Regions from separate parts of the Solibacillus sp. FSL R7-0682 genome, predicted to be linked through region 3. Evidence: riboswitches for the same ligand, from Rfam matches in the RefSeq annotation. Region 3 holds a riboswitch; each other region holds the start of a gene.
The links. A riboswitch is a leader RNA that binds a small molecule or an ion and turns the genes downstream of it on or off. The one in region 3 is predicted to bind cobalamin.
Positions count from the first base shown of each region.

Region 1: it holds a riboswitch for cobalamin, as region 3 does, so the genes downstream of both, MKZ17_RS17275 (ABC transporter substrate-binding protein) here and MKZ17_RS14320 (hypothetical protein) in region 3, are expected to answer to the same signal.
Region 2: it holds a riboswitch for cobalamin, as region 3 does, so the genes downstream of both, MKZ17_RS09360 (S-layer homology domain-containing protein) here and MKZ17_RS14320 (hypothetical protein) in region 3, are expected to answer to the same signal.
Region 4: it holds a riboswitch for cobalamin, as region 3 does, so the genes downstream of both, metE (5-methyltetrahydropteroyltriglutamate--homocysteine S-methyltransferase) here and MKZ17_RS14320 (hypothetical protein) in region 3, are expected to answer to the same signal.

Region 1 covers NZ_JBBOUI010000001.1:3,437,520-3,443,776, reverse strand. The annotation lists gene argS (arginine--tRNA ligase) at 1-633, shown strand, start outside; gene MKZ17_RS17280 (acyl-CoA dehydrogenase family protein) at 1,001-2,149, shown strand; cobalamin riboswitch at 2,232-2,423, shown strand; gene MKZ17_RS17275 (ABC transporter substrate-binding protein) at 2,525-3,484, shown strand; gene MKZ17_RS17270 (FecCD family ABC transporter permease) at 3,477-4,475, shown strand; gene MKZ17_RS17265 (adenosylcobinamide amidohydrolase) at 4,475-5,950, shown strand; gene MKZ17_RS17260 (cob(I)yrinic acid a,c-diamide adenosyltransferase) at 5,993-6,257, shown strand, end outside.
Region 2 covers NZ_JBBOUI010000001.1:1,828,313-1,834,569, forward strand. The annotation lists gene MKZ17_RS09350 (InlB B-repeat-containing protein) at 72-1,535, shown strand; partial or broken gene MKZ17_RS09355 (glycine radical domain-containing protein) at 1,602-1,922, shown strand; cobalamin riboswitch at 2,313-2,506, shown strand; gene MKZ17_RS09360 (S-layer homology domain-containing protein) at 2,669-5,821, shown strand; gene MKZ17_RS09365 (S-layer homology domain-containing protein) at 5,841-6,257, shown strand, end outside.
Region 3 covers NZ_JBBOUI010000001.1:2,813,353-2,819,609, forward strand. The annotation lists gene cobS (adenosylcobinamide-GDP ribazoletransferase) at 1-341, opposite strand, end outside; gene MKZ17_RS14310 (bifunctional adenosylcobinamide kinase/adenosylcobinamide-phosphate guanylyltransferase) at 354-896, opposite strand; gene MKZ17_RS14315 (ABC transporter substrate-binding protein) at 969-1,928, opposite strand; gene MKZ17_RS14320 (hypothetical protein) at 1,918-2,472, opposite strand; cobalamin riboswitch at 2,632-2,827, opposite strand; gene MKZ17_RS14325 (Fur family transcriptional regulator) at 2,920-3,330, opposite strand; gene MKZ17_RS14330 (metal ABC transporter permease) at 3,327-4,193, opposite strand; gene MKZ17_RS14335 (metal ABC transporter ATP-binding protein) at 4,209-4,955, opposite strand; gene MKZ17_RS14340 (isopropylmalate synthase) at 5,066-5,299, shown strand; gene MKZ17_RS14345 (MerR family transcriptional regulator) at 5,355-5,684, opposite strand; gene MKZ17_RS14350 (pyroglutamyl-peptidase I) at 5,845-6,257, opposite strand, start outside.
Region 4 covers NZ_JBBOUI010000001.1:1,761,137-1,767,393, reverse strand. The annotation lists gene MKZ17_RS09055 (hypothetical protein) at 272-1,156, opposite strand; gene MKZ17_RS09050 (RNA polymerase sigma factor) at 1,149-1,640, opposite strand; gene metE (5-methyltetrahydropteroyltriglutamate--homocysteine S-methyltransferase) at 1,812-4,097, opposite strand; cobalamin riboswitch at 4,242-4,419, opposite strand; gene MKZ17_RS20585 (cysteine-rich CWC family protein) at 4,460-4,699, opposite strand; gene MKZ17_RS09040 (nucleoside 2-deoxyribosyltransferase) at 4,717-5,193, opposite strand; gene MKZ17_RS09035 (DUF1648 domain-containing protein) at 5,206-5,706, opposite strand; gene MKZ17_RS09030 (DedA family protein) at 5,835-6,257, shown strand, end outside.

The sequences.
Region 1 (6,257 bases), 620 kb from region 3:
TATATTCCACGTATGAAAGCAGCAATTGAAGCGTTAGGATATGACCGAGGTACATTAGAAGTAGATATTATCCAAATGGTGCAGCTATACAAAAACGGCGAGAAATTCAAAATGTCGAAACGTACGGGTAACGCAGTTACAATGCGTGAATTAGTAGAAGAAGTGGGCTTAGATGCTGTACGTTACTTCTTTGTAAAAACGGCAGGCGATTCACATATGGACTTTGACTTAGATTTAGCTGTTTCACAATCTAACGAAAACCCAGTGTATTATGCACAATATGCACACGCACGTATTTCGTCAATTTTACGTTCAGCACAAGAGCAAGGATTTACAGCTTCTTTAGAAAATTTAGCGTTATTAACAGCTGAAAAAGAAGAAGACGTACTGAAAAAAGTGGGTGCATTCCCACAAATCGTGGCAGATGCAGCGAAACACCGCACACCACACCGTATCGCCAACTACATTCAAGATTTAGCAGCTGCATTCCACAGCTTCTACAATGCGGAAAAAGTATTAAACCAAGATAACAAAGAGCTAACTGAAGCGCGTCTTGCATTAATTACAGCAGTAAAAACAACATTAGCAAATGCATTGAAATTAATTGGTGTATCAGCACCAGAAAAAATGTAAACAACGAACTTCTGTAAAAATACAATCCCATTCTGTAGCGAAAGGCGAAGCCGACAGCTACAAATGCATTGAAATTAATTGGTGTATCAGCACCAGAAAAAATGTAAACAACAAACTTCTGTAAAAATACAATCCCATTCTGTAGCGAAAGGCGAAGCCGACAGCTACAAATGCATTGAAATTAATTGGTGTATCAGCACCAGAGAAAATGTAAATTACTTTTAAGGGAGCCTTCTTCAAACGAAGAAAGCTCCCTTATTTTTAGCTTGAAATAATTCCTATATAATTGACTCAGGAATTTCCGACATTAATATTGAACTCAATAATAGAGTGGAGAGTAGAATAAATAAAATAGGTGGTGTTTCATTTGAGTAAACAATTATTTATTCATACGGAAGAACAACGTGAATGGTTAAAAAAATTAGAGACATTGGAGGAAAGCTTTAAAGCAAACGCTCGTAAAATAGATGAAGAATCTATTTTTCCATTTGAAAATTTCAAAAAGCTACGTGAAATAGGGTATACAAAAATTACTTTACCAAAACAATATGGCGGTGCTGGTTTATCGGTCTATGATGCAGTATTACTTCATGAAACATTATCAAGTTATTGTGGTAGCACGGGGTTAGCAGCTTCATGGACAATTCAAAACGTCGGTGAAATTTTTGAAAATCGTTATTGGCCTGTAGAAAAAATAGACTGGTTCGCTGAGCAGGTCAATAATGGAGCGACCGTAAACCGGGCAGTAAGCGAATTTGCCATGGGTAGTCCTGTACGAGGGGGAAAACCAGGCACAACAGCTGTAAGAGATGGGGAGTTCTATCTTATTAATGGACGTAAAAATTATACGAGTGGAGCCCCAGATTTAGATTATTTTTTAGTGTCGGCCTGGATTGAAGATGATAACCATTTAGGGTTTTTCCTCGTTCCAAAAACAGCTAAGGGTGTATTAGTAGAAACTACGTGGGATGTTATGTCGATGCGTGGTACAGGAAGCGATGATCTTGTACTTAATCATGTACGTGTGGAGCGCTCTAATTTAGTTGAAATACCAAGTTATTCTACAGGTTTTAAACTGAATGGATGGCTGTTATTAATACCTGCGACATATTTAGGAATTGCTCAAGCAGCAAGGGATTATGCAGTACAGTTTGCTAAAAACCATTCACCAAATAGTATTCAAGGGACGATTGCACAACTACCGAATGTCCAAACGTTAATTGGAGAAATGGATTTAGCTTTAACAAATGCACGTTTTACGATTTATGGAGTTGCGCAGTTATACAATGATGCTACAAAAAAAGCTGAAATCGTCAACGAAATCAATATCGCAAAGCATGTCGTAACGAATACGGCGATCGATGTTGTTGACAAGGCAATGCGACTTGTCGGGGCAAAAAGTTTACAACGTTCAAATCCACTTCAACGCTATTACCGAGATGTGCGTGCGGGTCTTCACAATCCACCAATGGACGATTTAACAATAAAACGCTTAGCGGAAACAGCAATTCTTTAATGATTATAGAGGAATTTTCTGAAAATTTTCCAATCGTTACATACATTAAATTTAATTTCCGCTATAATGTAAGAAGTAAAAAATGAATATTACGTGTGAAGGTTCTTATTTTTATTTGAAAATAAGGAGTAAAAGGGAAATCGGTTCAAATCCGATGCGGTCCCGCCACTGTAAATGCTAGTTTGTATCAAAAGCCACTGATTATGTTTATTGGGAAGGCGATACGAAATGTTCAAGCATAAGCCAGGAGACCTGCCTTTACATTACCCAAATGATACCTACGCGGATAGGATGGGGTGAATAATTTTTATATTATTTACTTTTATCTTAAGTCTCCTAATGTAGGAGGCTTTTCTTTTTGAGGAGGAACTATCAATGAAAAAATGGCAACAATTATCTTCTGTAGGACTTGTATCACTCGTAATTCTTTCAGCATGTGGTGCGGAGGAAGCTACAAATAAGACACCTAATGAAGAACAAACGGATCAAACGACAGAACAAACAAAAGCACTATTTCCAGTGGCGTTAAAAGATGCTTTACAAAAAGAAGTGACAATGGAAAAAGCACCGGAGCGCATCGTATCACTTATCCCATCCAATACTGAAATTTTATTCGAACTAGGGCTAAATGAACAAATAGTCGGAGTTAATGATAACGATAATTATCCAGAAGAAGCGGCTACGAAAGAAAAAGTAGGTGGAATGGAATTCAATATAGAAGCCATTATTGCATTGCAACCGGACTTAGTATTAGCGCACGAATCAGGGCTTTATAGCTTTGGTGAAGAAGCGATAGCACAACTTGAAGCAATAGGTATTCCAGTATTCGTTGTAAAAAATGCCTTAACTTTTGAAGAAACATATACAACGATCGAGCAAATTGGTCAGCTAACGGGGAAAACGTCTGAAGCGACTGAAATAATTGCCTCTATACAGCAAGGGATTACAGAAATCGAAAACAAAGTAACGGACCTTGAAGAGAAATCAGTATTTATCGTTGTTGGAACAGAACCTGATTTATATGCAGCAGGGCAGGATACTTTTATTGATGAGATGTTAGATGTTCTGAATGTTGAAAATGTTGTGCAAGAGCTAGGTTGGCCAATGTATAGTGCTGAGCAATTTGTGAGTAGTAATGCAGATGTGATTTTAGTCACGTATGAGAGTGATATAGATGCTATTTCAAACAATGCAGCATATGCAGAAATGAAGGCAGTGAAGACTGACAATATTAAACTTGTTGATGGCGATACAACAACACGTCAAGGTCCTCGAATTGTAGAAGGTATTGAGTCAATCGCAGAAGCAATTTATCCAGAGGCATTTAATGAATAAAAAATATACAATCGCTTATGTAATATCGATTGTATTACTTTTTAGCAGTGTTTGGATTGGTATTTCATTTGGTTCGGTCGATATTCCCTTTTCGACATTATGGGATAAAACGACGGATCCTGTAGCATACAGCATCCTTTGGAAAATTCGTATGCCTCGTGTCATTTTAGCAGCATTAATCGGGGCATCACTGGCTATTGCGGGTGCAGCATTTCAAGGCTTACTTAAAAATCCATTAGCGGATCCATACACTCTGGGTGTTTCATCAGGGGCTTCCGTTGGTGCAGTTATGACAATTTTTTTAGGCATTTCAATTCCGGTGTTAGGAACGTTTACACTACCGGTATTTAGTATGGCTGGTGCTGCACTTACAATGTTTGTCGTATTAAGCTTTGCGAAGCTAGTAGACCGTACGATGAAAATGGAAACTTTAATTTTAACAGGAATTATTTTTAGTTCTTTTCTTGGCTCATGTATTTCATTGATGGTTGCTTTAACAGGTGAGCAACTCCGAGAAATAATTGGCTGGCTATTGGGTAGTGTGTCGATGCGCGGCTGGCCATATGTAAAAATGGTTGTTCCATTTATGATAATAGGAACGGTCATGCTTTGGTTAAAGCGCCGTGAGCTAAACGCGATGATTTACGGAGAAGAACGTGCGCAATATTTAGGGGTAGATGTAAAACGGAGTAAATATATCATTTTAGCAGGTGGTTCGATTTTAACAGGGGCCGCAGTAGCAGCATCTGGTACGATTGGCTTTGTTGGGTTAGTTGTACCACATATGGTCCGGATTTTAATCGGTGCAGATCATCGACATTTATTAAGTCTTTCTTTTTTAAACGGTGCAAGTTTACTTGTCATTTGTGACTTAGTATCCCGTACAATTATTGCCCCAATAGAGCTTCCAATAGGGGTGATTACATCCTTTATTGGGGCTCCAGTGTTTGCTTATATATTCTTTAAGCAACGAAGAAAGGGGGTAGCGTAATGTTAAAAGTACATCAATTAACAGGTGGCTATGCAGGGGAATCGATTGTTAAAAATATGACGTTTCACGTGAAAAAAGGCAAGATTCTTGGTATTCTCGGTCCAAATGGTAGTGGGAAATCGACATTATTAAAGCTGATTAGTGGAGTAATAAAGCCTACAAACGGAGAAGTTTATATTAATAATAAGTCTATCGAAAGCTATGATGTTAGACAGTTGGCAAAAAAAATGGCAGTGCTTCCACAATTACATGCGAGTACCTTTTCAAATGCTGTTTACGATGCAGTCTCCTTAGGACGATATCCACATCAAAGTGGCTTTTTCTCTTCCTGGTCAAAAGAGGATGAAGAAATTGTACAGCGTGCGATGGAAAGTACAGGTGTATCCCGTTATCAGCAACAATATTTAGAGTTTTTATCCGGTGGTGAACAACAACGTGTTTTTATTGCCCAAGCGCTCGCCCAAAACGCAGAGCTCTTATTATTAGATGAGCCGACGAATCATTTAGACATTGCCCATCAAAAGCAAATTTTGGATATGCTTCGTAGGGAAGTCGAAGAAAATGAACTGACTGTAGTTTCTATTTTTCATGATATTAATTTAGCATCATTATATTGCGATGAGTTATTGTTATTAGAAAACGGGGAACTAAGAGCATACGGATTGCCCCATGAAGTTATTTTAGAAGAGCAAATTGCCGATGTGTATCAAGCACGTGTAGCGACGTATCCCCATCCTGAATTACCAAAACCACAAATTACGATGCTTCCAGCAAATGAAGTAGGGCTTGTTAATTCAAAAGTAAGTGTGAGCGATTTTGTCATTACAAAGGAATATATTGAATACAGATCGAAATCACCATTAAAGGTAATTTCATCTGCCGTTCATAATGCAGGAATAGGCTGGTATGAAACATTTTTAAATCGCGCCATTTCCCCATATTATAATATTGAGCTAGTAAAAGAAGAAACATTGGCGTTTTTAGTACAACGAAAATTTTCTCCGACGAACACAGTTGTGATGTTAACGGCAGTGCCAACTGAATGTGTAGCAATTCAAAGTTTTTCTGCCAATGAACTTGAAATTATTGTTATGGTAACTGCAGGAATTGGTAATAGTGTCGATGTAACGAAAACCTATTTACGAGATGAAGATCCTCATGTCGGTACGATTAATACATGGGTATTCATCAACGGGAAATTAACGGATGAGGCATTTATTCAAGCGATGATTACTGCTACGGAGGCGAAAACGAAAGCTTTAGCTGATCAACAAGTAATAGACCCTTTTACAGGAACAATTGCTACAAGTACAGCTACTGACAGCTTGTTAATTGCAGCAACTCAGTATGGGAAAGTAATGCCTTATGCTGGTCCAATTACTGAAGTAGGAAAGTTAATTGGTCGTGGTGTGTTTGAAGTGACGATTGCAGCAATTAATAAGTATAAGAAAGCACAAAACAACGATACTTTTTAACATTAATTAAGTATTTTATCAAAAAAGAAAGGGTGGAGTATTATGAAATTATATACGAAGCAAGGCGACACGGGTAAGACGAGTATTATTGGAGGCCGCGTTGATAAGGATCATTTACGTGTAGAGGCATACGGAACAATTGACGAGCTAAATTCCTTTATTGGAAAAGCAGTTAGTGAATTAGATTCGGCAAAATTTCAAGATGTCATTAATGATTTAACAGCGATTCAGCATGAGTTATTCGATGGTGGCGGGGACTTAGCAAATGTGATGAAAGAACGTCACAATAAGTTATCAGAAGAGCCGA
Region 2 (6,257 bases), 990 kb from region 3:
TAGCGTTTTTTTGTTGTCCAAATACGACGCTTGATTATATTCAAAAAATTAATTAGGGGGAAAGTGAAAACATGCAAGCATCTTTCAAAAAGTTATTATTAGCTTTTATTCTGTTTATGCTCGTAAATACCAGTATTCCACAACGATCTAATGCAGCTGCTTATGATCCAACGGTAAGTTATGAGAATCTGGATGTGCGTTTTTGGGAAGATCAGCAGCCGGACATTGGTTTTTATATAAACGCTTCGTCACGTTACATTCTAGAAACGGTAATTGCACCTTCGATGGGTAGTACATTTGGAGAATGGTCGGTTATGGATCTATTACGAGGAATGTACACGGGCTACGATTATATTAACTATATACCGGCAAACTATTTCACGGACTATATAGGAAGAATTGAAGGCTATGTTGATATGAAAAATGGTAATCTGGACCGCAATAAATCTACAGAATGGTCTCGATTAACATTGGCACTTACTGCACTAGGTTATCCAATTACCGATGTCGCAGGTTATGATTTTGTAGCTCGTTTATCAGAATCACATAAGTTTTCATATCGTCAAGGTATTAATGGACCGATTTGGGAGATTATTGCATTGGATACAGGTGGTTATGAATTATATCCTGATCCATCCAATGATGATGTCAATACGGTAGGGAAAATGATTGACTATATTTTAAATAAGGAAATCTCGAACGGGGGCTGGGCTTTAAGCGGTGGCATTCCTGATCCAGATATAACGGCTATGGCTTTACAAGCATTTGCACCATATTATCTCAATAGTAGTCGTTACGACCAAACTGGTGCGAATGCAACTTATCAAGAGTTTGCACAAGCGGTGGAGCGAGCAATTGTTGTATTATCGCAAATCCAGCTAACTAACGGAGGTTATAATAGCTGGGGAAGTATTAACTCGGAAAGTACTGCACAAGTAATTGTAGCGCTGACAGCTATGAATATGGATCCTTTAGCTACAAGTATATCGTTACCAAATATTAATCAAACTGTTGATTTTATCACAGAAGGTAAATATGAGGATGGCGTTTGGACAAATAATATGATTGATGCTTTGTTAACATTTTGGGCAAATGGTAGTGGTTCTTCGCCAGAAGTGGGGGGCTTTAAGCATGTAACCGCAGGCTATGATGGTGGGGGTGGCTCTGGTACAAGCGTTAACGCGATGGCCACAGACCAAGCATTATATGGACTTATTGCGTATGATCGCTTCAAGAAAAGCGAAAAAAGCTTATATGATATGAGTGATATGCAAAATGGCGAATACCAATATATGACTGCAAGTAACAATACAATTTACTTTGATGGCAATCAAGTTGGTGAATCTTCATCAAAAACGGTATCACCTTATGCTGTAGTTGACATTCCATCCTCATCAGCAAAAGATTTTGTTGCATGGAATACAAAGCAAGACGGCACAGGAACTACATATATGCCTAATGAACGTTTAGTTATGCCAGATGAAGACATTACACTCTATGCTCAAACGAGTAGCACGATGGGGGAATATGAGTGATGGCAATATTCAAAAGGTTATCAAGCTCATTGATGAATTTCTTACCGCTAGAAGTCTTACAAAGGAGCATCTGGAGCTAAGCTTCCATACGAATATGCTTTATATGGAATTTCTAACACATTCTCAATGGTACAGAAAGCACTAGGTAAAGAGGCGGTGAACCAAGGGGCTAACTTAGCTTCAATTCTTGATGGATATACAGCAAAAGAAGGTCACCACTTAAATATCAACATACTTAACAGCGATACTTTACTAGACGCTATGGGGCAATCAGAAGAATATCCATAATCAACGATTCGTGTATCTGGTTATACTGTTAACTTCATAAAATTAACGTGTGAACAACAAATCGATGTAATCAAGCATATTTTCCACAGAAACCTGTAATTTATGCTCTTTATCTATACAAAGACCAAATTGAAATGACAACTCTTAATAGTTGTAGTTCATTTTGGTCTTTTATTTTACTAGAATTCACTTTTGCATAGGTGTAAGGATAGATACTAGGAGGAGAATTGTGAAATGAAAGGAAATATCATTTCATTGAAACATACGGTACAGTTAATGGACTAAAAATGGGAAATGATTTTTCTATCGTTAAAATGGACCTAGGAAAAATATTAATGTCGTCTTTAATAAAATAAATCTATTAAATTACATGTATCTGTACTTTTATGGTAATTATATTAATTTGGGATTTTAATAGGTATTTCAATCTATTTTTAAATATATCGAATATTTTAAATTATTTTTGTGTTAGAATTTCTTTTAATTGAATAAATCTTGCAGGATAAAGACGCCATTACGGCTTAATAGGGAATTCGGTGAAAGACCGAGACTGTTTCCGCAACTGTAAGTGCTGATGAAATGAGAAAAACCACTGTTGAAAGAAATGATATTCTAGTAAATGGGAAGGACTCAAAGTAAAATGATGCACAAGTCAGGAGACCTATCTTTATCTGATCGTATTAAATCACTTCGGAAATAAAGGGACTATACGGCAAATAGAGAACGAACATTTTAATTTTGTCGCGTCTATTTACCGCTATCCAATTCCTAGGGTAGCGTTTTTTTGTTGTCCTAATACGACACTTGATTATATTCAAAAAATTAATAGGGGGGAATGTGAAAACATGCAAGCATCTTTCAAAAAGTTATTATTAGTTTCTATTATGTTTATGCTCGTAATTGCCAATACGCCACAACGAGCTAATGCAGCTGCATATGATCCAACTGTAAGTTTTGAGAATCTAGATGTGCGTTTTTGGGAAGATCAGCAGCCAGACATTGGATTTTATATAAATGCTTCGTCACGTTACATACTAGAAACGGTAACTGCACCTTCGATGGGTAGTACATTTGGAGAATGGTCGGTAATGGATTTACTTCGAGGTATGTATACTGGCTATGATTATATCAATCACATACCGGCAAATTACTTTTCAGATTATTTAGGGAGAATTGAAGCCTATGTTGATAATAAAAATGGCATGCTAGACCGCAATAAGTCTACAGAATGGTCTCGTTTGACATTAGCACTTACTGCGTTAGGTTATCCAATTACCAATGTCGCAGGTCATGATTTTGTAGAATATTTGTCAAGATCACATAGTTTTTCATATCGTCAAGGTATTAATGGACCGATTTGGGAGATTATTGCATTGGATACAGGTGGTTATGAATTATATCCTGATCCATCCAATGATGATGTCAATACGGTAGGGAAAATGATTGACTATATTTTAAATATGGAAATCTCGAACGGGGGCTGGGCTTTAAGCGGTGGCATTCCTGATCCAGATATAACGGCTATGGCTTTACAAGCATTTGCACCATATTATCTCAATAGTAGTCGTTACGACCAAACTGGTGCGAGCGCAACTTATCAAGAGTTTGCTCAAGCGGTGGAGCGAGCAATTGTTAAATTATCAGAAATCCAACTTTTAAATGGTGGATATGATAGTTGGGGAAGCATAAACTCGGAAAGTATTGTGCAAGTAATTGTAGCGCTGACAGCTATGAACATGGACCCTTTAGCTACAAGCATATTGTTACCAAATATCAATCAAACTGTTGATTTTATCACAGAAGGTAAATATGAGGATGGCGTTTGGACAAATAATATGATTGATGCTTTGTTAACATTTTGGGCAAATGGTAGTGGTTCTTCGCCAGAAGTGGGGGGCTTTAAGCATGTAACCGCAGGCTATGATGGTGGGGGTGGCTCTGGTACAAGCGTTAACGCGATGGCCACAGACCAAGCATTATATGGACTTATTGCGTATGATCGCTTCAAGAAAAGCGAAAAAAGCTTATATGATATGAGTGATATGCAAAATGGCGAATACCAATATATGACTGCAAGTAACAATACAATTTACTTTGATGGCAATCAAGTTGGTGAATCTTCATCAAAAACGGTATCACCTTATGCTGTAGTTGATATTCCATCCTCATCAGCAAAAGATTTTGTTGCATGGAATACAAAGCAAGACGGCACAGGAACTACGTATATGCCTAATGAACGTTTAGTTATGCCAGATGAAGACGTTACACTCTATGCTCAAACGAGTAGCACTATGGGGAATATGAGTGATGGCAATATTCAAAAGGTTATCAACCTCATTGATGAATTGCCTACCGTTGGAAGTATTACGAAGGAACATGAAAATAAGATTAAGCAAGCTAGAGCAGCTTTTAATCGTCTAACTGTACCGGAGCAACGAAGTGTAACTAATTTAAGTAAGCTAGTGACTTTAGAAGGTCTACTCAGTGGATTGCTGTCTCAATATGATGATGAATTGAAAGTAGAGAACTTAATAAAAACAATAGATTCACTTTATAATGTTTCTAATATTACGCTAGATTATCAAATTGCGATTGAAAATGCCCGTATTGCTTATAATATTTTAACTGCTACGCAAAGACTTCAAATTACGAACTACTGGAAGTTAGAGTCACTAGAAGCAAAATTAAAAGTAGCAGAGGATTTAGACAAAAAAGAAACAACAGTAGCAAATGTTATTTGGCTTATTGATAATTTACCAAAAGTCGAGCAGTTAACTCGGGCAGATAAAGAAAAAGTAAGAGAAGCTATTGCTTATTACGAGGCACTTTCAGCTGATCAAAAAAAGAATGTGACTAACTATAGTAAACTTACTAAACTTGAAGAACGCTTAAAAGTGCTTGAAAAAGAGGCACTTGAAAAAGAGGAACTAGAGGACGAAATTGATTCTGATGTATTTGATGAAATGGTTGTAAATGGGAAAACACTAACAATTCATTCAGCAAAAACCGCGGGTGAATATTCAGTCACTATTCCTGCTGAAACGCTACAAAGCTCTATTAAGAAATATGGCATTAAAAATCTTATAGTAAAAGATACACGCGGTGTAACTCTTTCAATGTCAACTGAGCAATTAGTAAAAGAGTTGCAAAACAATAAAAATGCACAAACTGTAAAATTTCAGATTTCAACGTTTGACTATCAAAATGAAATCTTTACGGTAGATTTCTCAATAAAACTTACGAATAAGAAAAAAGTCAATATTAAACTAAACGATGGTTATATTTCACTTAAAGTACCATATAATTACTTTTTAAATGGTAAAAAATTAAAAGATAAATATTTACTAGAAGTGGGTAGTGATAACCCAACAATTCCACATGTTTCAACAGATAAGGCAGTCACTATAAAACTAAAACAAGGCGGGAAGTTCCTGTTTAATTCAAATAATATATTCTTTACAGATATAGGGAATGTTTCTAACGCCGATGAAATTTTATATTTAGCAAATCGTCAAGTCATCAAAGGTAGCGATAATGGTACATTTGCTCCTAATAATGATATTACACGTGGCCAATTTGCAGTAATGATTGCTAGAGCATTGAAATTGCAAGCCTCTGGAAAAACATCTTATTTTGTGGATACAAAAGGTAAGTGGTACGAGCAAGAAGTACAAGCAATCGTAGAAGCGGGCATAGCAAAAGGTACTTCTCCTGCAACCTTTAATCCAGAGGGCAAGTTAACCAGACAGGAAGCAGCATCGCTTATGGTTAATTTATTGCGCTATGTTAAATTTGATGTGGATGCTGTATTGAGTCGTACACCATATACAGATGCACATAAAATTGCAAAATATGCCCGAGCGGATGTTGGTATCTTAAACACATTAGATATAATGACTGGAAATACAAAAGGTGAATTTGCACCAACAGTCAATTTAAAACGATCACAAATGGCAAAAGTATTGAAACGTACATTAAATATTGCTGAAATGATGTAAGAAAAGTAGGAGTGAAACAATGACTAACATTAGAAAGATACTTCTTAGCTTTCTCGCCGTACTGTTAGTTCTTTTCCCAACCGTAACTTCATTGGGGTTAGAAAATAACAATGCTTATGCACAAGAAGTAGAAGATATCACGTTAAAAGTTGATTTAATAGACGGTTTAGAAACCAAAGCAGATAAAATGACCTTCGATTTATGGGCTAGGACATTAGATGACGTCAAAATAGATACAAATAATGTACATGTAACGAACAACGGCGATCCTGTTCACATTAACTGGAACGATGATGTGAAAACAAGTTATACATTAAACCTTGTCGTTGGTGTTAATGAAGTCAATATTGTTGTTAAGCATGAAGATCATGAACATAGCCGCTCATTTACAATTACGCGAAAAGAAGCACAAGATGGAGATGTAATTGGATCCTTT
Region 3 (6,257 bases):
GCACCTGTACGAGGATCATCTAATATAGCAAGCCGTTTCTCTTTATCTCCATAAGAAAAAAATGCGTCGCTCATATCGGTCCATCCATCTAAATGAAGCCCACCCGTTAAGACTATCATCCCAACGACAAGTAATATGGCTAGAAGTATATTCGAAAGATTACTAAAGCTCCATATTAGATAAATACCTGTACCTAAAGTACTCCCCATAATAAGACCAATAATTGGTAAGCTTGCATACATCCACGTAACAGATTTTTTATTCATATGTAATTGTTTGTTTACTGGCACTGAGGAGAAAAACTGCCATGCTAAAAAAAATCCAGTCACACTATTTTTCAACTTGCTCACCCCTTATTTCCAACGCTGTACAAGTTGAAATTGTACCTCATACGCTTCTTCACTTTGTTTCACTAGCCATTGATGAAGCCCACCAAGTAATTTACGATATTGATTTACTTCATCGTACTTTGAGGCTGGTTCATCTAGTATTTCATTCGAAACAATAATCATTTTAACACTTCGCTCCTGCCAAAAAAGCAGTTGTTGTTGAAATAAAGCAATTTGCGTATGAATAAACTGTTGTGGGTCTTTTACTCTTTCTGCAGCATACATAACATTTGAAAGCCATGTTGTGACACATTCAAACAATAGTACATCATTTCCCGAAAAGTTTTTTGCATTTTCAGGAAATGCCACTTGCATTTCAATTGTATGCCAATTTAACAATTGATTTTCACGATCCATCCTGTGGCGATGAATGCGTGATTTCATTTCTTCGTCAAATGGAACACCCGTCGCTATATAATGATAGTGCTTGTCTAACCCACATTGCGATATCATCTGTTCCGCTAATGCACTTTTCCCACTTCTTACGCCACCCGTAATAAAAATCAACCAGTCCACCACCTTGTAAACGCTAAAAGAAAGAACAAGCTTCATTAAAAGCCTGTTCCTTTCATTGTAACCTTATTTAAATAATTCTGGGTAGACTGCTTCCGCCATATTTTGAACTGCCTTACCTATACGTGGTGCTGGACGTGACATTATGTCGCCATCTACTAAATAAACTTGTTTATTAGCTACAGCACCTATTTTGTCCCATCCTGCACGACCTAAAATTTCACCAATAGCATCTTCCATATATGTAGCAGGTGATAAAATTACTTCAGGATTTCTTGTGATGACATCTTCTTCCGTAACACTTAACCAGCCAGATTGATCTGCAAATATATTTTCTACACCAGCCGCATCCATAATCTCTTGCTGGAATGTCTCGCTACCTGTTGTCCAAATGTCTGGAGCAGGTGAAACTTCATAGTAAACTTTACGTTTTGTTTCTACAGAAGCTGTTTTTTCCTGAACCTCTTTAATTTGCCCCTGTATTGTAGTTACTACTTCTTGTCCCTTTTCTTCAATTGCCATTACTTCTGATAATTGAATAATATCTGAGTAAACATCATCAAACGATGTAGCGGATGCAATAACGAATACTTTTAAGCCTGCATCTTCAAGCTGTGTAATTTGTGCTTCATCTCCAATTGTATAAGCAACAACGACGTCTGGATTTAACTCAACAATACGTTCTGCATTAATTACTGTAGAAGTTGAAACTCGTTCAATTTTTTGTGCTGCTTCTGGATACGTATCATAGTCCGTAGCACCAACAATTTTATCGCCAACACCTAGTTCAAATAAAATTTCTGTATTACTCGGCTGTAGTGACACAATCGTTTCTGGTACTGCGTCAAACGTCACTTCAATTCCACGGTCATCTACTACCGTATAAGGCCCTTCTACTACTTCCTCTTCTGTATGTTTAGCTGTGTCACCTTTCTGTGTTTCCTTTGCAGAATCCTCTGTTGAATTACATGCAGTTAATAATAACGCTGCCGCTAGTGGTGCGACCCATTTCATCTTAAATTTCATCGTTATTCTCCTTTTTCTTTTTCATCGGGTAGGATTTACTAATAAATGGTGTTTCACTATGCGCATGCTGTTTGTTTAAATAAACCGCCATAACGAAAAATATATTTGCTAGTAATCCTAAAAAATCAAATAAAATTTCAGGTATGTCACGTTCTTCGCTTACTTTATGTAAAGCACGGTATGACTTTTTCGCTTCACTTCGACATATATGAAGTCGAGCAGCACTTTCAACACCTTGTGGTAATAAAAACTGCTGAATCGTGTCTTTAACTTGGCTGACATAAAAGTCATAACGCGCACTTAACCAATTTAAATCGTCTTCTGTAATGGCTAGCTTTCCACGAACCGAACCATTCACATGGTAAGCAAGTGGATGAATGACTTGTAAATCCTGGAGCACTACTTGCCCTTTCTCATCATGCAATATTGTTGGTAACACAGCACCAATCCTTGTCGTTAATGAATCCGTACGTATTTCATAATCGACTAACGAGCTTTTTTCACGCATGAATGGATAGCATGAAAAGCGAATATCTTTTTTCATCTTATTTCCCCCTTAAGATGCTCTATTTCCCCTTGAAACAATTGAAAATGGCAAATAAAAATAGCCATCCAAGACAATGGATGGCTAAAAACGTCATATTATAAAATAATAGAATACGAGTATTCTTTGCCGTACATTCTCTTTAATTCCGAAGAGGGTTGTTACGATTAGAAAAAGATTGGTCTCCTGGCTTGCACTTCGTTTTACTAACAAGTACCTTCCCGCTTAAAAAGCAGTGGTCTATTTACTCGTGTTCATCAGTGCTTACAGTTACGGACATAGCTTCGGATTTACACCGAATTCCCATTTATGCAAAAAGCATCTTTTTCCTGCAAACTTATTCAATTTGTAAATTCACTTTAACATATCCTCTAAATTATGCAAATAGTTTTTCAATACACACAATTTAAATGGATGAAGTAGCGAAATCTTTAATAATTCGTTCACTTACAAACACTCCGGGCATTTCCCATAAATTTCAAATTTATGTGCTTCAACCGCATAGCCTGGAAGCTTCTCTCCTAGCAATTCCATCGGACAAACTGACAATTCCTTCACATTTCCACAATCTCGACAAATAAAATGGTGATGATGATGATCCGATTCACATTGCATACGGAAATTTCGCTCTCCATTAAGCTCTGTTTCTTCTAATATACCTAATTCTACGAATGTTGCTAAGTTACGATAAATTGTATCAAAGCTCATCCCTGGGAAGTCTCTTTTAAGTACAACTAATAGATCACGAGCTGTTAAATATTTATCAGTGGCTGCAAACATATTTAATATTAACTCTCGTTTATCTGTTTTTTTATAGCCTTTATCTTTTAATATTTCCCACGCACGCGTTATATTCACAGTACTTCTTCCCCTTCCGCTTTTGTTGTCATTTTTAAGACAAGTTTTTTACTTACTATAACGAATAATAAAATAACGATTGATGTTACAACAATTGTACCACCTGGTGCTAAGTTTAAGTAAAACGCCGATACAAGTCCAATGATTACCGCTAATTCTCCAAATACAATAGAGTAAATTATCGCTTCTTTAAAGCCGCGTGCTAATCGCATCGCAGCTGCTACTGGTAAAGTCATTAAACTTGAAACAAGTAAAATCCCCACAATACGCATGCTCGCTGCAATGACTAATGCGACGACAACCATAAATAATAAATGGATCCACTTAGCTGGGAGACCACTCGCTTTTGCAAATTCTTCATCGAAGGATAAAACAAATAGTTCTTTAAAGAAAATTAATAAAAATACTACCACTACAATAGCAATTGCAAATACTACATATAAATCCTGTCTAGATACTGCCGATACCGATCCAAATAAATAACTCATTAAATCTGTATTAAAGCCACTTGCAAGAGAAATTAGAATAGCACTAATACCAATACCACCTGACATAATAATCGGAATTGCAAGCTCTTCATAATGCTTATATAGCCTACGTAAGCGCTCAATTAATATAGAGCCACTTACCGATGCGATAATCCCTAAATAAATAGGATTTAGCAACGCTAACCCAACAAACGTTTGACTTAAATATAAGCTCCCAGCAATCCCTGCTAGCGTCACGTGGGATAGTGCATCCGCTATTAAGGATAAGCGGCGTACGACTATAAATACACCAAGTAATGGAGCAATGACCCCTATAATAAGCCCTGAGAAAAAGGCGTTTTGTAAAAATTCATAATTAAATATCGCTTCTATCATTTCTGCCTTCTCCTCTTAATGAATCTTTCGAACAGAATGACCGTACCAGCTTGCCCGCTGCTCTTCAGAAATCGTATCAAAATCATTTTTAAAGCCATGGAAATGGATCGTTTGATTTAAACAAGCAACATGGCTCACTCGATCCGATACCGTATCCACATCATGTGTTACTAAAATTAATGTCATATTATGGTGCGCATTTAAGTGTGCGAGCATATCATAAAATGCTTGCACATTTTCGTGATCAATCCCAACTGTTGGCTCATCTAAAATAAGTAATTTAGGTTGTGCAACTAATGCTCTGGCAATAAATACACGCTGCTGTTGACCACCAGATAATTGTCCTATATTACGTTTTGCATACTGTTCCATACCAACATCCGCTAAAGCACGTCTAACTAATACATCTGCATCTTTTGGTAATCTTTTAAATAGTCCAGCCTTTTTTGTTAAGCCGCTTTTCACCACTTCTTCAACCGTTGCAGGAAAGCCTGAGTTAAAGGCATTGGATTTTTGTGACACATAACCAATCCATTCACGATGGTTGAATTGACTTGCCTGTTCACCAAATAAGTAAATTTCACCTGACATGGGCTTTAACAGCCCTAAAATCAACTTTAATAGTGTCGATTTTCCAGAACCATTTTGCCCTAAAAGTGCTAGAAAATCTCCTTCTTCGACTTTCAATGAAATATTTTTCAGTACTTGCGTATATTCATATTGAAATGACACATTTTTTAGTTCAATTAACGTTTTTTTCATTTCACTCGCTTCTTTCTAATTCAAAATCATTACGATTTACAATTTGATAGTATAAAGGACTTTTATCTATATGTAAAGGAAATAAACTTGAAAGGATGATGAAAATTAGCATGTTAGAGTGGGCTGAAAATCTTCAGAAAATGAATGATAAGCAAGTTCAGCAATTTGCCAAAAAGAAGAAGATTGATTTATCTTTAGAGGAAATAAAAAAATTGCGTAAGATTTTTTCAAAAGCATCGATTACTTGGGGGATTTATGGGATACCAAAAGATGTTTTAAAGGAAGTAGAAGATGTGATTGGACAAAAAAGACTCAATCAGCTTCGAAAAGAAATTGGTATATAATCATTGTTAAAAGACATGATTTGTAATTAAAACAAATCATGTCTTTTTTATTGTATTAAAATAAAAGTATTTCTTCTTGAACAATGGCACGTAAATCTTCATTACGAAATGTTTTCCCACGATATGTACGACTTTCACCTTGACGTTTTAATGCAAACACCTTTTTAATCCCCGCAATATTAATGCCTTGCTCTAAAAGTTCTTGGATTTCTAATAACTCATCTACGTTTTGAAGTGAAAACATACGACGATTTCCGTCAGAGCGAACAGGCTCCACTAGCTCATGCTCCTCATAGTAGCGAATTTGTCTGGCAGTTAAATTTGTAATTTGCATCACTGTTCGTATTGGTAAAATGGGCATTGCCTTTCGATAATCTTTGTTCATATAATTCCCCCGCCTCTCTACTAATAATTTACAACGGATTGACATTATACAACAATAATTTATTAGCTTTTATTACATAGCTTTTTTCGAAGAGTTCTATCGAAAAATGGCATATAGCATTAAAACAACAATGTAAGCTCTTTCATTATGGAATTTTTCATTAATTTTTGACACATTCTTCCAAACATAATTTGATTGCATTAAGTAAATCCCTTGATGACCATCCTGGAATTCGACCATTCGCTATTGCCAATTCGAAAGAAGCAGGAATATGAATAAAACCTGCCACTACATTTTGTGTCAAGTTAGCATAGCGTAGTCCTTCATACATCATGTTATTGCATAAATACGTACCTGCTGAATTAGAAATTGTTGCTGGATAGCCTGCTTCATTTAAACGATTGACCATCGAACGAATGGGTAGGGTTGAAAAGTAAGCCGCCTCTCCACCTTCAACAATCGGTGCGTCTTCAAAAGTTACTCCATTATTATCTTTCTCTCCATCTTTAATATTAATCGCTACTCGTTCTGGCGATATTTTTGTAATACCTGCAGCTAGGCCTAATGAGACAA
Region 4 (6,257 bases), 1.1 Mb from region 3:
CCTTCATAAAGATCTACATCGCCTTTGAATTTGTTTGATTATTTATCATACCGTATTAACCTAAAGCTAAAGTAGCTATTATATACATTACACTCTCTAACAATGCAAGTTACTAGAAAAGATTAAAACGGCTTGAGCCCCATAGAGTAAGGGATTCAAACCGCATTAAGTAATTTATATTATTTTTATTGTCTACTTGTCCTGGAGCATCTCACTTTTTAACGTGTCAATCCTTAGGATACATTTTGGGCAGCCTATTGGGGATTTTATTCTAGAATGCCAAAAGCCATATAGTAGAAACCATTATAATAAGGATTAGCTTCCATTTTTCAATTTTATATACGTGAGGATTAAAAATATTACGCTTTAATTGTGAAAAATGAATGACACCAAGCAAGACAATTAGCAAAAGAATTAACGGTTTAAATATTGGACCCCATGTTTGGTCGTAGTAGGATAGGAACACAATACAAGCAATATATATAATGATAGAATAACTTGCGCCTTGTACTTTAGGTTGCTCCATGTTACGACGTTTATAATAAATGAATGATGCAAGATGGATTGTAAGGATGGCTATGAGAAAATGAATAGTATAATTGATTGATCCTTCATGATCAAAATGTGCCTTACTCAATGTTTTCTCAATGATTGTTGGGTATTCTGCATAGCCCGGATAATAGACATTTTGCTCCATATTCCACAAATAATTATCCGTTAATTGATAGCGTATTTGCTTTCCGTTTTTGACGACAATGATATCGTAACGCTCCATTTGGCGTGTTGTTGATGCAATTGGTTCTAGTTCTTCGACTAATTCAAAGAAGTGAACCATTTCATCTGTTGTCACATTCTCAACGCCAATGTAAAGTGTTGACGCCCTTGCTCTGAACGCTTCATCTTTATTGGAATAATATGAAAAAATCTCTTTAATATTCCCTGTTGTAGACTGATGTTGTGTAACTGATGGCATGATGAATAAAAAGAAGCCAATACAGCAAATTGCTACAACGAGGGCGAGTTCTTTCCACTTTGATAGCTCTATATTCCGTTTTGATTTCATTTCATTTTTCGTAATTTGCTCATATATTTTTTTCTTTTTTGCTTCCTCTTCAGGCATACCTCGCATAGGCCCGAAATATCTGTCGTCATTCATTCATCACACCTCCTAAAATTTTCTCTAATGCCTTCATTGCACTGCGCTGTGTGTTTACTACCTTCATCGTCGAAAGCCCCATAATCGCACATGTTTCTTGAATGGATAGTTCCTCAATTTTCCGATAAATAATGACCTCACGCTGAATCGGCTTAAGCTTGTGCAACGCTTCATAAAATGCTTTTCTCCTTTCTTCCCGCACAATCCATTCGTGAGGAACATAGGTCAATTCGTGCTGTTCATGGGATTTCGTAAAGGGTAACCACTTAATAATGGCTTTTCTACGGTAATGGTCGTACACTAAGTTCCTTGCCGCTTGACGGATATACGTAGAAATATTGCTTACTTTCGATAAATCGGTTTTATATAGACGTAAAAATGCTTCCTGGGTTAAGTCCTCTGCTAATTCAGCATTCGACACCATATAGCGTATGTATTGATAGATTGGTTGAAACTGTTCCTCGTACACCGTATCAAAATCCATGCTCATCACCTCACTTACTTTTATAGACGATTAAAATTAAGAAATATGTAAAATTTTTTCTAATTTCAATTATGAACAGGGAACTAAAAAATAGAAACCCCTAGAAACCCGCATTTCTTGCATGAAATAAAAAAAGCTCCTCTCCAATATGAGAAGAGCCTTATCTATTTGTTATGCAATAACTTCCTGCTCGCGCAATGCTTTCGCAGCCTTTACCATATTTTCTAAAGCCGCAATCGTTTCAGGCTCTTGTCGCGTTTTTAAACCACAATCAGGGTTTACCCAAAATTGCTCCTTCGGTATAACTGCTAAACTTTCCTTTAAAATATGCGTCATTTCCTCAATAGATGGTACGCGTGGACTATGAATATCGTACACTCCTAACCCAATACCAAATTCATAAGGATTTTCTTTCAATGATGCAATCAATTCTCCGTGACTTCTAGATGTTTCAAGAGAAATGACATCTGCATCTAGCGCCCGAATTGGCGCGATAAAATCATTAAATTCGCAATAGCACATATGGGTATGAATTTGTGTGTCGTTTTGCACAGCTGAAGTAGCTAATTTAAACGAATTCACTGCCCATTGCAAATAGTCCTCCCAGTTTTCTTGTCGAATGGGTAAGCCTTCACGAAGTGCTGGTTCGTCAACTTGTATAATACGAATACCCGCCTGCTCTAGTGCGTCAATTTCCTGGCGTAGCGCAAGTCCAATTTGGTACGCTACCGCTGCCCGAGGGATATCATTTCGGACAAATGACCAATTTAAAATTGTCACAGGTCCAGTTAGCATTCCTTTTACATAGTTGTCTGTTAATTGCTGTGCCTCTGCTACTTCTTTAACAGTCATCGTTTCTGTCCATTCGACATCCCCATAAATAATCGGTGGTTTTACGCAACGTGAACCATAGGAAACAACCCAAGCATATTGCGTGAAGGCAAAGCCCGTTAGTTTTTCACCAAAATATTCGACCATGTCTGTTCTCTCAAACTCCCCATGAACGAAAACATCTAAGCCAATTTCCTCTTGAATAGCAATCCAACGTGCTGTTTCTTCTTTTACAAAGAATTCATATTGTTCATGAGATAATTCATTTTTCCGCCACGCTGCTCGGTTTTTCTTAACGGCAGATGATTGTGGAAAGCTACCGATTGTCGTAGTCGGAAAATCAGGTAATTGCAAGGACTCTTTTTGTATTTTTTGGCGGGCTTCAAAAGGAGCTGGTCGCTTAAAGTCGTCTGCCTTTACTGCTTTCATTAATGCATCTACTCGCTCATTTTTTCGTACAGGATGAGTAGCTAGCGCTTCAATTGCTTGCATACTAATTGCTACACTATTTGCCTTTTTCCAACTGCCTGTTTGTAAATAACCACTCACTGCAACAATTTCTTCGATTTTTTCATTTGCAAAGGCTAAAGTATTTAGTAATACTGGATCAACGTTTTGCTCACTTTTAGTTGTCACCGGAACGTGCTGTAGACTGCATGATGAGCTTAACCACACATTTTTTGCTTCACTTAATTGCATAATAGCTTTAACACCCGATAATGTTTCTGCCAAATTTGCTCGCCAAATATCACGTCCATTAATAATCCCAATTGACAATACTTTATTTGTTGGAAAACCATATTTTCGTAATGCCTGGTAATTCTCCTTTTTGCCATGAACAAAGTCTAGACCAATGCCAGCAACTGGTAAGTGGACGAGTGTTTCATATGAGGTAAGTGCTTCAAAATACGTTTGTACCATTAGCTTTGCAGCAGGTACACTTTCAGCTAATTGCTTGTAAATTTCTTCGATTAGTTGAACTTCCTGCTTAGATAAATTTTTCGTGAGAGAAGGCTCCTCCAATTGAATCCACTGTGCCCCAGCTTCCACCAGCTCATTTAGTACCTGGGCATACAGTGGAATAAGTGCGACAATAAACGCTGCTCGAGATTTTTCGTTATAGCCCTTTGATAAATCAGCAAATGTATAGGGACCAATTAATGTAGGCTTAGCATTAAAGCCTAAATCCTTCGCTTCAAGGTAGTATGTTAAAATTTTATTTTTCTTTAGTGTTAATTTTTGTCCCTCATATTCTGGCACGATGTAATGATAATTCGTGTTAAACCATTTTGTCATTTCACTTGCAATTACATGATCTGTCCCACGAGCCATAGCGTAATAAAGCTCTAAATTTGTCACGTCCCCAAGCGACTCGTAACGACTTGGAATTAGATTAAACATTACAGCTAAATCTAACATGCGATCGTAATATGTAAAATCGCCCACTGTTACCAAATCAAGCCCAAGGTTTCGTTGACGTGTTATTTGTGATTTACGGAGTACCTTCATCTGTTCCTCACATTGCTGTTCGGAAATTTCTTTCTTCCAATACGACTCAACTATACGTTTCCATTCACGTTGCTCTCCGATATACGGATAACCAACAACTGTACTAACTACACTCATTTGATAAGCCTCCTTTTTTTACATAACCAAAAAGGCTACTTTCCGGTAATGGAAAATAGCCTGGACTTATCTATGCATCTTGAAAAAGCGTATTTAAAGTACGCACATTCGCACAGAACACCACCTATTTCCTCGTAGGCATTTGGTGTGTACTAGAATGAGGCAGGTCTCCTGACTTCTCTTCAACGCTCTTCTTGCCTTCCCGTTTTACAGTGGCATTAGTTAGATTCGCTCCGAGTTACAGTTGCGGGACAGTGTTGGATTTGCACCAAGCTTCCCTTTTAAGCTTATTCTCATAAGCACCTCTTCTTACACGTTATGTAATTGGTTAACACTATATCATAAAAACTTTAAAATAAAAACTAATTTTCTGATAAATTAGTTTTTTCTAAACATTTAATGCAAATACACGTATTGTTTTTAATCGACCTCTGAAGTTGATTTAATAATTCAGGCTTAATGGTAACCGTCATGCACCAACAATTTTTTGCATCTTCAATTTGACAATGGTTTGCTTGATTGCAAATTGGGCAACTATTTGCTGTCAATGAACTTCCCTCATTTCTAGTTCGTAATAGAAAACGCCTTGCACACGAATTCATGCAAGACGCTTTATCCATTATAGATATTTTTTTACAGCTTCTACCGCCTCTTCTACCGTCGAAACAATGACACCATTTTGCTTAATGAGTCCAACGACAAATAAGTTTCGGTAAATAAACTGATTTTCTGTTCCATCTGCAATAAGCGCGTCAATTTTTTTTGAATTCGTTCGCCCTAATTGACGCACATCTGAAAATAACGCAACAATTGGACGATTGAGCATTGAAAACGCACCAATCTCTGCAGCGACACCCGAATCTATTTCCACCCCATCAATAACAGCTATTAAAACATCACTTTCTTTTAAACTATGTATATCTGCCTGTGCAATTGCTAAGCTATTTGCATAGGCATTTTTATCGTTTATGGCATCATTTTCTTGTGGTACGTATAATTCAATTGACGGCATTGCCGTACGGAGCTTGTCGGCAATTATTTCATTTACATAGCGGTCTCCGATTGAAAATAGACCATTCGCTAAATAAGCTTTCATTCAAACACCTCATTATTTAATTTTAAATGTTTTTACAACTTTCCATGTTGTTACGCCTATTAAGAGGCCTAATATTACATAAAAAGGCCAGCCAAGTGTAGCATCCGCGCCACTTGCAATTTCTACCGTCTTCCATACGATATATGCAAATAATATATTGATGATATTTTTCGTATAATTAAGTAATTGGCGACTATTTAAATAAAAGTCCCGTGCATTTGATTCGTTTATCCGCGCTGGGTAGTTATGAGTTTCTGGATTTTTCTCAAAAATCATAAGAAAAAATTGCATAAACGTCGCAATGACCGGCAAAATAAAAAGCTCATATTTCGATCCCCAGCGGTCTACCTCCCCATTTGCACCGTAATGTGCTGGTACTTGCTCGGGTAAGCCGCTCCAATTAAATAGTAAAATTGAAAATAAACAGGCAAGTGCCACATAACCAATCGTGTCCGCTAGCCACTCTGACTTTGTCTTTGCAATATGTAATTTTGGGCGATTATATTCGTTCATAGAAAACCCTCCTCACCTAGTATACGGTGAGATTAGAGAAAAAGTTTCAAGACGCTTTGTACGCTTTATTATAACAAATCATTTATACTAATGGAAAACCATGTCCATTTTTTGATGGGAGAATTGCTATGCTAATAGATATTATTCAATTTTTGCGTGAAATAGATCAAGTCATCTTTCGCTACATAGAAGAGCTTGGACTCTATATTTATTTATTACTCTTTGCTGTTGTTTTTAGTAAAACAGCCTTTGTCATTTTTACATTTTTGCCTGGGGACAGTACCGTCTTTACGAGCGGTACTTTAGCAGCGATCGGAAAGCTTGAGCTTTGGGTGCTTTTCATTTTATTCATTATTGCAACAACCCTTGCTGATAGCAACAACTATTTTATTGGCAAAACCGTCCGGAAAATCCCGCGCAAACGTAATATTTTTATGCGCTTTATATCCGATTCAACAACGGAAAAGGCAGCTCAGTTTTTAAACGACTATGACCGAATCGCTATTACATTTTCTCGCTTCGTCCCATTAATGCGTACAATGACACCATTC